DNA from 2 places in the Aeromonas sp. Marseille-Q7275 genome. Region 1 is predicted to be linked to the other one. Evidence: riboswitches for the same ligand, from Rfam matches in the RefSeq annotation. Region 1 holds a riboswitch; the other holds the start of a gene.
What was found. A riboswitch is a leader RNA that binds a small molecule or an ion and turns the genes downstream of it on or off. The one in region 1 is predicted to bind lysine.
Positions count from the first base shown of each region.

Region 2: another riboswitch for lysine. It lies ahead of lysC (lysine-sensitive aspartokinase 3); the one in region 1 lies ahead of ACWPWQ_RS09550 (Na+/H+ antiporter NhaC family protein).

Region 1 covers NZ_CBCPLW010000008.1:95,094-102,131, reverse strand. Annotated here, with positions in the region: gene ACWPWQ_RS09580 (tRNA-uridine aminocarboxypropyltransferase) at 1-633, shown strand, start outside; gene rrtA (rhombosortase) at 1-23, opposite strand, end outside; gene queC (7-cyano-7-deazaguanine synthase QueC) at 662-1,351, shown strand; gene queE (7-carboxy-7-deazaguanine synthase QueE) at 1,413-2,084, shown strand; gene ACWPWQ_RS09565 (DUF3820 family protein) at 2,086-2,316, shown strand; gene ACWPWQ_RS09560 (cob(I)yrinic acid a,c-diamide adenosyltransferase) at 2,313-2,876, shown strand; gene ACWPWQ_RS09555 (H-NS family histone-like protein) at 2,948-3,352, opposite strand; lysine riboswitch at 3,673-3,844, shown strand; gene ACWPWQ_RS09550 (Na+/H+ antiporter NhaC family protein) at 3,930-5,510, shown strand; gene ACWPWQ_RS09545 (thymidine kinase) at 5,597-6,178, shown strand; gene ACWPWQ_RS09540 (flavohemoglobin expression-modulating QEGLA motif protein) at 6,233-7,038, opposite strand, start outside.
Region 2 covers NZ_CBCPLW010000006.1:644-7,681, reverse strand. Annotated here, with positions in the region: gene ACWPWQ_RS07380 (GNAT family N-acetyltransferase) at 1-121, shown strand, start outside; gene ACWPWQ_RS07375 (DUF3802 family protein) at 133-468, shown strand; gene msrA (peptide-methionine (S)-S-oxide reductase MsrA) at 746-1,378, opposite strand; gene argA (amino-acid N-acetyltransferase) at 1,631-2,959, shown strand; lysine riboswitch at 3,068-3,289, shown strand; gene lysC (lysine-sensitive aspartokinase 3) at 3,376-4,728, shown strand; gene ACWPWQ_RS07355 (hypothetical protein) at 4,859-5,953, opposite strand; partial or broken gene ACWPWQ_RS07350 (LTA synthase family protein) at 6,203-7,038, shown strand, end outside.

The DNA.
Region 1 (7,038 bases):
AGACCCGATTTTTCTGACAACATGAAACAACCCAACGACAGAGAGAGCCGATACTGTACACGCTGTGCCCGAGCCCTCAAAGCCTGCCTGTGTGAATATATCCGGCAGGTGCCCCACCTCGCACCGCTCCATATCCTGCAGCACCCCAACGAGGTCGCCCACCCCAAGGGAACGGCCGCCCTGTTGGCCGCCTCCCTCAGCCATGCCCGCATTCACGTGGGGGAGAGCTTCGCCGATGCCGACTGGCTCAATGCCCTGCTCGCCGACCCCAAGGTGCAGTGCTATCTGCTGTGGCCCGATGATGAGGCCCTGACCCTGGCGCAGGTGCGTGAGGGCCGTGAGCAAGCCAAAGAGGTGCACTTCATCCTGCTCGATGGCACCTGGCGCAAGGCCTATCGCATGTTGCACAGCAACCCGGCCCTGTTGGGGTTGCCGAGGATCACCCTCGGCGCCATGGCGGGGCAATATTCCATTCGCAAGAAGCCGTTTCCCGAGGCGCTGTCGACCCTGGAGGCGGGCTACCATCTGTTATCCCAGTGGGAAGGGGAGCCCGAGCGCTTCGCCCCGCTGATGAACCTCTTTACCGAGTTGAACCGGCAGTGGCATGACTTTGCCCAAGGTCGCCGTGCCTGAATCTGAATTGCAAACAGGAGTGATGAACGTGAAAAAAGCCGTCGTGGTATTCAGTGGTGGTCAGGACAGTACCACCTGTCTGGTGCAGGCCCTAGCCCTCTATGATGAAGTGCACGCCATCACCTTCGACTATGGCCAGCGTCATCGGGAGGAGATCGAGACCGCTCGCCGTCTGGCCGGGCAGCTCGGGATTGCCGCCCACAAGGTGATGGATGTGACCATGCTGGGTGAGCTGGCCGTCTCGGCCCTGACCCGTGACGACATCCCGGTCAGCGGTGAGTTGCAGGACAACGGCCTGCCCAACACCTTCGTGCCGGGTCGCAACATACTGTTTCTGACCCTGGCGGCCATCTATGCCTATCAGGTCGGTGCCGACACCCTGATCACCGGGGTGTGCGAGACCGACTTCTCCGGTTATCCCGATTGCCGCGACGACTTCGTCAAGGCCCTCAATCAGGCTGTGTCGCTGGGGCTGGATCGCGCCATTCGCTTCGAGACCCCTCTGATGTGGCTCGACAAGGCGGAAACCTGGGCCCTGGCGGATCACTATGGCCACCTCGAGACGGTGCGCCAGCAGACGCTCACCTGCTACAACGGCATCCAGGGGGATGGCTGTGGCACTTGCCCTGCCTGCGAGCTGCGCAGCCGCGGCCTGCAGCGCTATCTGGACGACAAGGCGGGCATCATGACCAGCTTGCGCGAGAAAACCGGATTGTGATCCTGCCTCTTTCGCGGGTTTGGGGTATAATCCGCGCCTTTTGCAGCAAGCCGTGACCGAGATGCACTACCCAATCAACGAGATCTTCCAGACCATCCAGGGGGAGGGCGTCTTTACCGGCGTACCCGCCATCTTCGTTCGCCTGCAAGGCTGCCCCGTGGGCTGCCCCTGGTGCGATACCCGCCATACCTGGGTGGTGGATCCTGCCCGTGAGGTGGGCAGCCGCGAGGTGCTCGACCGATCCAACGAGTCCGACGGCTGGAGCAAGATGAGCACGGGCGAGATCCTGGGGAGCTTCGAGACCCTGGGTTACCGGGCGCGTCATGTGGTGTTGACCGGTGGCGAGCCCTGTCTCTACGATCTACACGAACTCTCGTCGGCCCTGCTGGCGGCGGGATATCAGGTGCAGATCGAAACCAGTGGTACCAGCGAGATCCTGACCCACGCGCAGACCTGGGTCACCGTCTCCCCCAAGATCGGCATGAAGGGGGGCTTGCCTGTGCTGGTATCGGCTCTGGAGCGGGCCAACGAGATCAAGCATCCGGTGGCCACCGAGCGCCACATCGAGGAGCTCGATGCCCTGCTGGAAACCGCCAGCCTGCGTCCCGACGTGGTGATCGCATTGCAGCCCATCAGCCAGAAGCCCAGAGCCACCGAGCTGGCCATGGCGACCTGCATCGCCCGTAATTGGCGGCTCTCCATCCAGACCCATAAATATCTGAATATCGATTGATATGGACAGACTCTCCGATGAGCGGGTATTGCTCACCCTGGCGGGCAAGATGCCCTACGGTAAATATCAGGGGCGACGCATCATAGATATTCCAGAGCCCTATCTGGTATGGATGGCGCGCAGCGGTTTTCCGGCTGGTGCGCTGGGCCAAACCCTGGCACTGGCGTACGAGATAAAACTCAATGGATTGGAGTCCATGATTATTCCCATTATTAACAGGATGTCAGAATGAGAATATATACCCGGCAAGGGGACAAGGGCCTCACGCGGCTGGCTGATGGCTCCTCCCTTGCAAAAGATGACCGGCGGGTCGAGACCTATGGCGCCATTGACGAGCTCAATTCCCAGATAGGTCTGCTGATGGCAGAAATACCCGAGAATGAGCCGGCATTATTGGCTCAACTCATATTGCTGCAGCAGGAGCTATTTGATTTGGGTGGGGAGCTGGCGTTTTCCAGCGAGGCGCAAAATGCCTCCCTGTGGCAGGTCAATGAGGCCTGGACGGCGCGGCTGGAGCAACAGATTGATGCTTACAGCGCCCAGTTGCCGGTATTGCGCAATTTCATTCTGCCGAGCGGTTCGCGGGCGGCGGCGCAGGCCCATGTGGTGCGCACCCTGACCCGTCGCTGCGAGCGGCTGCTGCTCGGCCTGAGCCGGGAAGAGCAGGTGAACCCGGCGATCCTGCCCTATCTGAATCGGCTAAGTGACTGGTTTTTCACGGTGGCCAGATACTTGCTGGTCTCTGCCGGTACCCCGGAAGTGCTCTGGGTCAAGGCGGCAGACAGGCGCTGAGGCGCCCGGCATGGAAACAATAAAAAACCTCGCATGGCGAGGTTTTTTATTGGGCGGGGCTGTGCTTCAGATCAGATGGCAAAGTCTTCCACGGATTTGCCTTCGGCCACGGCCTTGGCAATGGCGGAGGGCATGCGGCCCTGGCCGGTCCAGGTTTTTTCCACGCCATTGTCCAGATAACGATATTTGGCGGGGCGGGGGGCGCGTTTGCCTTTGCTGGCCTTGGTGCTTTCGGTGGCAACTGTGCCCACCAATTCGGCAGGATCTATCCCTGCGGCTTTCAACATTTCGGCGTATTCGGCAATTTTCTTCTGATGTTCTTCACGGGCCTGGCGTTCGGCAGATTCATCCTGCTGGCGCTCGGCGACCACCTCGGACAATTTCTGCAGTCCCTCTTCCAGTTGCTCCAGAGACAAATCGCGGCAGGCTGCGCGCAGACTACGGATATTCAGCAGAATTTTCAGAAATTCGTTCATATTGGCTACCACGCGAGCAGAAATATTAATGGGAAGGGCTGGTTTTTCGATAATTTATAGGGGGGATTGGCACCAAGTCAAGCCTGCCAAAATAATTAATTAGGCAGATAAATAAAGTCCGGTAATTATTCACACCGCCCGCTTTATTCTCTTTGCAGGAGTTTCATTTCCGAATGAGTGCCGAGTAGATGAAAATATCGACCATGTCGTATTTTATGAACCATTTGACTACCATTTTTCCGCTTTTCGCCACACAAGCCTTGAAATTTAATCAAAAAACTTGCTATCACCCGGTGGCTCGATAAAATGTGCCGCGAATACCTTTAAGTAGAGGCGCGCTGCCTATGAGTAACCGAGCGGAGGGTGATGCCTGCGATGCTCGATGAAAGGAGTCGGCGCCGAAGTGACCAGGCCATCATACCGGGTTGCTGGTTCTGCATCGAACAGGTGCAGGACTGCCATAGTCATCCACTATGGAGCGCTACCTGAAGGGGCTGAGGAGTATGCCCGCCCTGGGTTTTGTTTCTTTGATCCTCTCGGTAGATCTCCACCTGTTGTCTTTAGGTGCAAAGAGATCATGGACATCGTTCATTACGCCGACTCCGGTTGGTCCGTCGTTCCCCCCCTGTTGGCCGTCGCCCTTGCGATCATCACCCGCCGCGTCCTGGTGTCGCTGGGGGTGGGCATAGTCGCAGGCAGTCTGCTGCTCAACCAGTTCTCCCCCCTCGAATCCCTGCATTACATGCTGAACACCGTGCTCAAGATCTTCTGGGTCGACGGTGCGCTCAACCGGGACAACGTCAACATGATCCTGTTCATGTTGCTGCTGGGGGGCCTCATCAGCCTGATGAGCGTCTCCGGGGCGACCCGGGCCTTCGCCGAGTGGGCCGCGCGCCGCGCCAAGACCCGCAAGGGGGCCAAGGCCCTCACCGGCATGATGGTGTTCGCCTTCTTCATCGACGACTTCTTCCACAGCCTGTCGGTGGGGGCCATCTGCCGCCCGGTCACCGATCGCTTCCAGATCTCCCGCGCCAAGCTGGCCTATCTGCTGGACTCCACCGCGGCGCCGGTCTGCGTGCTGATGCCCATCTCCTCCTGGGGCGCCTACATCATCGCCCTGGTGGGCGGCATCATGGCGGCCCATGGTCTGACCGATCAGAGCCCCATCTCCGCCTTCGTCGAGATGATCCCGATGAACCTCTATGCGGTCTTCACCCTGATCATGGTGCTGGTGGTGATCGCCTTCCAGCTCGACATCGGCGCCATGCGTCAACACGAGCAGTGGGCGCTGGAGGGCAAGCTGTGGGATGAGTCCAAGGGCCGTCCCATCGGCCTGGACATGGAGTCTCCCGAGGAGAGCAATGGCGGCATGATCGACATGGTGCTGCCGATCCTGACCCTGACCCTGGCCACCGTCTATTTCATGATAGATTCCGGCGCCGCCGTGCTGGCCGACAAAGGCCTGCCGTTCAGCGTGCTCGGCTCATTCGAGAACACCAACGTCGGCTCCTCTCTGGTCTATGGCGCCCTGTGCAGCCTGGTGGTCTCCATCGGTCTGGCCATGCGCCTCAAGCTGGGTGCCAGCAACTGGATGAAGGCGGCCCCCCAGGGGATCATGGCCATGCTGCCCGCCATCAACATCCTGCTGTTTGCCTGGACCATAGGCGCCGTGGTGCGCGACGTGGAGACCGGCAAGTACCTGGCTTCCATGGCCAATGGCAACCTGCCGATCGAGGTGTTGCCGGCTGTGGTCTTTATCCTCTCCTGCGCCATGGCCTTTGCCACCGGCACCAGCTGGGGTACCTTCGGCATCATGCTGCCGCTGGCCGGCGACATGGCGGCCGCCAGCGACATCAGCCTGATGCTGCCGATGCTGGCCGCCGTGCTGGCGGGCTCCGTGTTCGGTGATCACAGCTCACCCATCTCCAGCACCAGCATATTGTCGGCCACCGGCGCCGGCTGCCATCACATCGATCACGTGATGACCCAGCTGCCCTATGCGCTCGCCATCGCCTTCGGTGCCGCGCTCGGTTACCTGGTGATGGGGCTGATGCACTCGGTGCTGGCTGGCTTCACTGTCAGCGCGCTCTGGTTCCTGATCTTCTCCGGTTATCATTTGCGCAAGGCTCGGATGCACCGCGCCCTGGCCGTCGCATAAAGAGAACAAGGGGCCCACGGGCCCCTTGGTTTTGGCAGGGGCTTTGGTTAGCATGCCCCCCATCAATCCCGTTTCGGAACCCCATCATGGCTTCACTGCACTACAAATTCGCCACCATGAACTCGGGCAAGTCGACCCAGCTCATCCAGGCTCACTTCAACTATCTGGAGCGTGGCATGGTTCCGCTGGCCATGACCCCCGCCATCGATGACCGCTTCGGTCCGGGGATCATCAGCGCCAGGGTCGGGCTGGAGCTGAAGGTGGAGGTCTTCAGCGACAGCTGCGATCTGTTCGAGATGGTCAAGGCGCGCCATGCAAATCGCCATATCGATGTGTTCATCGTCGACGAGGCGCAGTTCCTGACCCGGGAGCAGGTGTATCAGCTCGCCCGCATCGTCGATGAGCAGGACATACCGGTGATCGCCTACGGCCTCAAGACCGATTTTCGCGGCGAGCTGTTCCCCGGCTCCTACCACCTGCTCTGCCTGGCGGACAAGTTCGAGGAGCTCAAAAGCATCTGCTGGTGCGGCAACAAGGCGCACATGAACTCTCGCGTCAACGAGGCAGGGCAGGTGATGCGCGACGGCGAGCAGGTGGAGATAGGGGGGAACGATCGCTATGTGTCGCTCTGCCGCAAGCACTATCTGGAAGGACGGGCTTACAGGTAAGCCACAGCATGGATAAGGGCGCCTCGTGGGCGCCCTTTTTTGTCGACGAAGGGTTCAGTCTATCTCTATGTCCACCGGCGCTATGATGGGGTCGGCCACCGGCAGGCGGTGGAACAGCTGGCGAAAATGCTGCTGTACCCGGCCTATGTCCACCAGGGACATGCCGGAGGCGAAGCCGAACCAGACATAGAGGCCGGTGAGATCGCGAAACATGGGGGGCAGGTAGCGGGGGGCGTCGATGAGCCCCTCCAGATAGTGCTGATAGAGCACGGGGATGTCGTCCAGGGTCACCTTGCCGACGAACAGCATGGGCAGGATCTCCGGCACCCCTTCCAGCACGGCGCTGCGGATGAAGTTGACCGTCTCCACATAGCCCTTCACATAGGAGAGATCCTTGGTGAAGCAGGCGCCTCCCTCGACCATGCCGCCCCTAAACACCCGCTGGGTGATCTTGTAGGCATCGTGTTCGCTGGCCCCCTTCTCGACGAAGTGGCGGAACACCTCGATAAAATCGGCGCCGCGCTCCGCCATGTCGATGGCCATCACCCGATCCGAGATGCGCTTGGCCCTGTCCGGGAAGGAGCTGAAGGTGAGGGTCTCGATGAGCACGGCCAGCCCCTCCTGGCAGGCAGTGATGCGCGGCGAGCCGGCCCCCAGCCAGGTGGCATAGGATTGCTGGCGGCCGTTGAGGGTGGTGCCCACGTGCACCCAGCCCTCGTGCACCTCCAATACCTGCAAGTCCAGCTCGGAGAAGCGGGCGTGGGAGCTCAGCTTGATGTAATCCCCCCCGGCGGCGGCATCGGAGACGATGCCATCGCTCAGCTTGACCTGCACTGTGCCATCGCTGAAGTAGTTCGACA
Region 2 (7,038 bases), on a different contig from region 1:
GGCCGGATTGGAAACCGTGGAGCGCGGCGGGGTCAGTTTTGTCCGCCATCGCCTCTACTGCCGCTTGCCAAGCGGGGGCCAGCCACTAAAATACCCCCCATTTCCCCAAAGCGATGAATGAAGGCAGCCATCATGGTGGTAGAGAGCGACGGTTATATTGCGCTTATCGAGTATCTGGTAGAGAGTCTGGGCCTGTTCGAGAGCCAGCAGCAGGGCACGGGCACCCAGACCATAGAGGATCTGGTGAGCAACCGGGTGGCAGGCAACCTCATGGCCATCTGCGAGCAGAACCCCCAGCTCGACCCCAAGGTGCGTTTCATGATCATGCAGGAGGCCGACGCCGTGGTGGCCGATCTGGAGGAGGTGCTCTCCGCCGTCTGGCTGCGGGCGCCCACCCCGGCCCAGCACGCCTTCCTCGATGAGTTCATCGATCTCATCAAGAACCTGTTCGACAGCACCATCGGCTAGTCCCCTCCCCCGCGGCCGCACGGCCCGCCAAAGATCTGCAATGAAAAGGGCCGCCTCAAAGGGCAGCCCTGCTTGCTATCACTTCCGATTCATCGCGCTTGTCAGTTGAATGAATATCGAGGCAAGAAATGTGTCTGGTCTTGGCTGCCGTCCATGGTAGCTACCCAGTTAGTCTGCCGAGGTTCGGCTAAGTTCCCGGCCAGGGCGCTTTTTTTAATATTTCTTTCAAAAAATCGAAACAGGGGCCTAATGGCCCCTGTTTTATCCAGGCTGCGCCTCAGCGGTTCAGGCTGGGGGGCAGGCAGACGCCAATGCCCCCCAGTCCGCAATAGCCTTCCGGGTTCTTCTCCAGATATTGCTGATGGTAATCCTCGGCGTAGTAGAAGGGCGCCAGCGGCAGGATCCGGGTGGTGATGGCGCGGGCATCGCCGCTCGCCATCATGGCCTGCTGGTAGGCCGCCAGGCTCTGCTGGGCGATGGCCTCCTGGGCTTCATCCCCATAGAAGATCACCGAGCGGTACTGGGTGCCGATGTCGCCGCCCTGGCGCATGCCCTGGGCCGGATCGTGTTGCTCCCAGAACAGCTTGAGCAGCTCGCCATAGCTGATGACCTTAGGGTCAAACACCACCTGCACCGTCTCCGCATGGCCGGTCAGGCCGCTGCACACCTCCTTGTAGGTGGGGTTGGGCGTCAGGCCCCCCTGATAACCGGCGGCGGTGGAATAGACGCCGGGCTGCTGCCAGAACAGGCGCTCCACACCCCAGAAACAACCCATGCCAAACCAGGCCAGCTCCATCCCCTCGGGCCAGGGGCCCTGGGTCGGGTGGCCGTTGACGGCATGCTGCTGGCCGATCGCCAGCGCTTCCCGTCGTCCCGGCAGGGCCTCTGCCGGTGAAATAATCTGCTCCATATGCCCTGTCCTTGAATAAAATCCCGCGCGACGCGGCTGACGAAAAGGAACCCCGAAGATAACAGGTTATGAGCCCGGATCAACCAGGGCGGTCCCTTCAGCGGGCTGACCGCCTTCCGGCTCGCCCGGGCGCAGGGCGCCTGCGGCTGGTCAAAATGGCGGCACAAAACACCAAAACCAATATTTAGTCTTGATTTGTGAATTTATTTTCATATATTGAGCAAATTGCTGCTTTTTTATGGAACGAAACACGTGCGTGAACGCGAACCCAGCCTGGTCCATGCCTTTCGGCAATCCACCCCCTATGTCAACGTGCACCGGGGTGCCACCTTCGTGCTGATGATGGGCGGGGAAGCCATCTGCCACCCCAACTTTGCCAACATCGTGAGCGACATCGCCCTGCTGCAGACGCTGGGGATCCGCCTGGTGCTGGTGTTCGGCTCGCGTCCGCAAAACGACGAGGCGCTGGCCCGCGCTGGCATCCAGGCCCAGTACCACAGACGGATCCGGGTCACCGATGACGAGAGCTTCGCCATCATCAAGCAGGTGTGCGGCGGTCTGCAATACGACATCACGGCCCAGCTCTCCATGGGGCTGGCCAACACCCCCATGCAGGGGGCGCGCATCAGCGTGGTGAGCGGCAACTTCGTCACCGCCCAGCCGCTCGGGGTGGAAGATGGTATCGACTACTGCCACAGCGGCCGGGTGCGGCGCATCGACGTGGAGGGGATCACCCGCCAGCTGGATCAGCATGGGCTGGTGCTCATCTCCCCCATCGGCTGCTCGGTCACCGGCGAGAGCTTCAACCTGAGCTCGGAAGAGGTGGCGCGCCGGGTGGCGGTGGATCTCAAGGCGGACAAGCTCATCTGCTTCAGCAGCACCCAGGGGGTGATGAACAGGCAGGGCGTGGCCATCTCCGAGCTCTTCCCCGAGCAGGCCGAGGAGCTGCTGGTGGAGCTGGAGCAGGCGGGCGAGGAGATGTCCGGCACCGCCCGCTACCTGCGCGCGGCCATCGCCTCCTGCCGGGGCGGCGTGCCGCGCTCCCACCTGGTGAGCTATCAGGATGACGGAGCCATGCTGCAGGAGCTGTTCAGCCGCGAGGGGCTCGGCACCCAGATAGTGCGCGAAAGCGCCGAGCGGGCGCGGGCCGCCACCATAGAGGACATCGGCGGCATCCTGGATCTGATCCGGCCGCTGGAGGAGGAAGGCATACTGGTGCGCCGCTCCCGGGAGCAGCTGGAGATGGAGATAGACAAGTTCACCATCATAGAGCGCGACGGCCTCATCATCGGCTGCGCGGCGCTCTACTGCTTCATGGAAGAGGCCATGGCCGAGATGGCCTGCGTCGCCATCCATCCCGAGTACCGCAACTCCAACCGGGGGGATCAGCTGGTAGCCAAGGTGGCCGAGCGGGCCAAGCGGCTCGGCATCCGCCGCCTGTTCGTGCTCACTACCCGCTCCATCCACTGGTTCCGGGAGCGGGGCTTCGATCCCCTGGAGGTGGAAGATCTGCCGGTGGCGCGCCAGCGCCTCTACAACTGGCAGCGCCGCTCCAAGGTTTTGTCCAAGACCATTTCGTAACTGATTGATCTTGTGCCTGGTTGTTGCCAATTGTGTACTTTTTTACAAACTCGATTGACAGTGCAATCCAGAGCAGGGTATTTCTACATGCACGCCACCTTCCGAGGTGGCACCAGAAGAGGAGCGCTGCCCAGGCAGCCCAAGGGAGGACACCAGAGTCCGGTGAACTTGGGTCAGGGGGAGCAGCGCCGAGACGAGTGAGGCAACTGGATACCTCAACGTCGGCTGCGGGGGCTGAATCCCCCGGGTTGTCATCGGTCGTGTGCATCCCACAGGCATCCAGCAGGATCCTTGTGGGATGGGCACCGCGGATGGAGTGCTTCTGGCCGGGATCCTTCGCTATTCCTGCCATTTTCTGCCTCCTCCTCTCTTTTGCCCGATGAAACCGGATTTTCACCTTGAGACAGGAGTATGCAATGAACCCGATCAACGTCGCCAAGTTTGGCGGAACCAGTGTCGCCGATGCCGCGGCCATGAACCATTGCGCCGACGTGGTGCTGGCCAATCCGGCGACCCGGGTGGTGGTACTGAGCGCCAGCGCCGGGGTCACCAACCTGCTGGTGAGCCTGGCCCAGGGTGAACTGGACGAAGCCGGGCAGGATGCCCAGCTCGACAAGCTGACCGGGATCCAGCAGGCCATACTGACGGCGCTCGGCAACCCGAGCGAGGTGAGCGCTCTCATCCACGCCCAGCTTGGCGACATTCGCACCATGGCCCGCCAGGCCTGCCAGCACACCGATGCCGAACTGGCCGACCGCCTCATCGCCTGCGGCGAGCTGATGTCCACCCGCCTCTTCACCGAGCTGCTGCACCAGCGGGGCATCAAGGCCCAGTGGCAGGACGCGCGCCAGCTGCTGCGCACCGACAGCCGCTTTGGCAAGGCGACCGTGGATCTGGCCGCCACCCGCACCCTCTGCCAAGCCACGCTAGGCCCGCTGCTCGGTGACAGCCTCATCATCACCCAGGGCTTCATCGGCGCCGACGCCGATGGCCGCACCACCACCCTGGGCCGGGGCGGCTCCGACTACAGCGCGGCCCTGCTCGCCGAGGCGCTGGACGCCGGCAGTATCGAGATCTGGACCGACGTGCCCGGCATCTACACCACGGATCCGCGCCTGGTCACCCGGGCCCGCCCCATCCCGGAAATCAGCTTCGTGGAGGCGGCCGAGATGGCCACCTTCGGCGCCAAGGTGCTGCACCCGGCCACCCTGCAACCCGCCCTGCGCCAGGACATTCCGGTGTTCGTCGGCTCCGCCAGGGATCCCGCGGCCGGTGGCACCTGGATCCGCGCCAGCACCGGCAGCAACCCGCTGTTTCGCGCCGTGGCCCTGCGCCGCCAGCAGGTGCTGGTCACCCTGCACAGCCTCAACATGTTCCACGCCTACGGCTTTTTGGCCGAGGTGTTCGGCATCCTGGCCCGTCACCGCATCTCGGTGGATCTCATCACCACCTCCGAGGTGAGCGTCTCCCTGACCCTGGATCACACCGGCAGCCAGAGCAACGGCGAGCCCATCCTGGGCGACAAGGTGCTGGCGGAGCTCGGCCAGCTGTGCAAGGTGGAGGTGGAGACCGACTTCGCCCTGGTGGCCCTCATCGGCAACCGCATGAGCGAGGCCGCCGGGGTGGGCAGCCGGGTGTTCGACGCCATTCGCGAGCACAACATCCGGATGATCTGCTACGGCGCCAGCGCCCACAACCTCTGCTTCCTGGTCAAGGAGAGCGAGGCGGGCCACATCGTCAACCGCCTCCATCAGGAGTTGCTCGACTGAGCCTGACAAAACCTTGCCAGCCCTTCTCCCCGCGAGGGAGAAGGGTTGGCATCAGGGTAAGCCCATGGCGACCCTATACCAACGAAGAGGGGCGCCGATGCGCCCCTCTCGTCATGCTGTCGTCCCCATGTCAGCGCGCGGGCTGGCGGGTCCGGGTCGGCAATAGGTTGGCCCGGATCTGCTCGCGCAGCCCCCCCAGCCGCTGCAGCAGCGCCGCCTGGCTGAGCCCGGCCTCGTCAAACCCCAGGTTATCGGCCAGCGCCGGGAAGTGATCCCGCACCGCCAGCTCCAGCCAGTCGAGGCGGCGCAGGGTCATGGGGCCGCAGCTCTTGCCGCTGAGATCGTCCTGGATGTCGAGCCGATGGCTGCGATACATGTCGCGCCACCAGTTGGCGGCGAGCGCCTGCTCGCTTGCCAGCGCCGCGCTCCACTCCCCCACCAACCCCTGCATCCGGGCCAGCACGGGGGCGCTGGCCCCCTCCCGGCTCAGGTACTGCAACTCCCCCTTCGCCCAGGCGAGGCAGAGCGTGCGCCAGTGGCGAAACAGCGGCAGGGGATCGCTCTGCTCCAGCCAGAGCCCGGACAGGGTGCGGGTCTCCAGCCGCTCAGGCACATGAAACTCCGGATCGGTGAGGCCGTTGGAGTTGAACTCGTGGAGGGGATCGAAGGGCCACATGTAGCCAAAGTCGAACACCGAGATCTGCTGGCCGTCGTCGAGCAGGTTGCCCGGGCTCGGATCCCAGTCAAACCAGCCCCAGCGGGCCAGCTCCGCCTCCACCGCCAGCATCTGTGCCAGGTTGCGCTCATTGAGCCTGCGCACCGGCTCTCCCCTCAGCCAGGGGGAGACCAGCACCCCGGCGCGGGCGGAGCCGAAGCTGGTGCAGACCACGTTGGAGAGGATGGTGGGGTGCAGCTCCCGCAGGCTCTCTATCTCCCGGCGCCGCTCCAGCTCGGTGAGAAAGGCGGTCTTGCCGTCGACGTTGGCCACCAGGGAGTCTGGCCGGCAGCGCTTCAGGCACCAGTGGTGCCCCTCCACCTTGAGGTGGAACACCTCGGCGGTGAGCCCCTGACCATAGACCTTGACGACGTCCGGGTGATCCTCGGTCAGCCTGATCAACTGGGCCAGGGGCAGGGGGCAGTCCCGCTCACGCCCGATCCGGATCTCGTCCCCGTTCTCCAGCATCTGGAGCAATCTTGCCTGACGTGCCGCAACCTTGGGATTCATGCATGTACCTCCAACCGTTACTGAGAGACTAAACAGCGCCCCCCTCCCAGACCAGCGGCAAAGCCCCATGATGACGCTTTCATCACAGAATCAGTGCCCCTCCCGGATCGGGATCACAATTTGCACGCCCAGGCTGTCACCCAGGATTCATCCCGTCGTCATTAAATTGACATCAAGGAACAAGCCCCTCACCATCGGGTCAAAATAGATGCAGCGTTGCTGCCCTGCCCGCTCCAAGGATGAGCCCCTATGAATGCCCCCGTCTGTGGTCACAGCCCCTCCCTCTCCCGGTCTCTGGCCGGGTGGTTGTTCGGCCTGCTGATCGCCCTGCTGTTGCTGACCCTGGCCCTGCCGCTGCTCAATCCCGCCGGCTGGCTCGGGAAGGCACAACCGCTGATCCTGGGGCCCGCCGATCAGCCCATCGCCACCCTCACCCGCCACAGCCTGCTCTACAAGAGCGACAGTCGCGGCCTCTATCTGGTGGTGCGCAGCCAGTGGCAACTGCTCAAGCCGCTGCAGGCGGGGGACAAGGTGCGGGTGGAGCTGCTCAACGACAAGGGCATTCGCATCGATCAGCTGAGCCAGGCGGTGGAGAAGCGCCAGAAGTGTCGCCAGAACCGCTGCACCCTGGATCTCAACAGCGCCCTGCGCGCCCCCGACGACGCCCTGGACAGCCGCTACCAGCTGCGGATCGGCCTGCTGCTGGCGGACAGACCCGAGAGCGCCGAGTACAGCCAGATCCTGCAGACCCTGCCGGAGCGCGGCTTCAACCTGACCTATCTGATGACCAGCCTGCTGCTGGTGCTGCTGGTGAGCGCCGCCGTGCTCAGGGCCCTGCTGCCGCGACTGCGCCGCAGCTACCGCTCCCGGGTGCTGGGCAGCCTGCTGCTCGGCAACCTCACCTTCGTGCTGCTGCACGGCTTCGTGGTGTTCAAGCTGGGGGAGTTTCTGCTCTGGTCGGGTTTTCGGCCCGAGCACTACTACCTCGCCTGGGGCAGCATGGTGCTGGGCTGGAGCCTCTGCGCCCTGGCGGGCTTCAACCTCTATATGGGGCTGGTCTTTACGGCCCTTTCGGGCATAGGGCT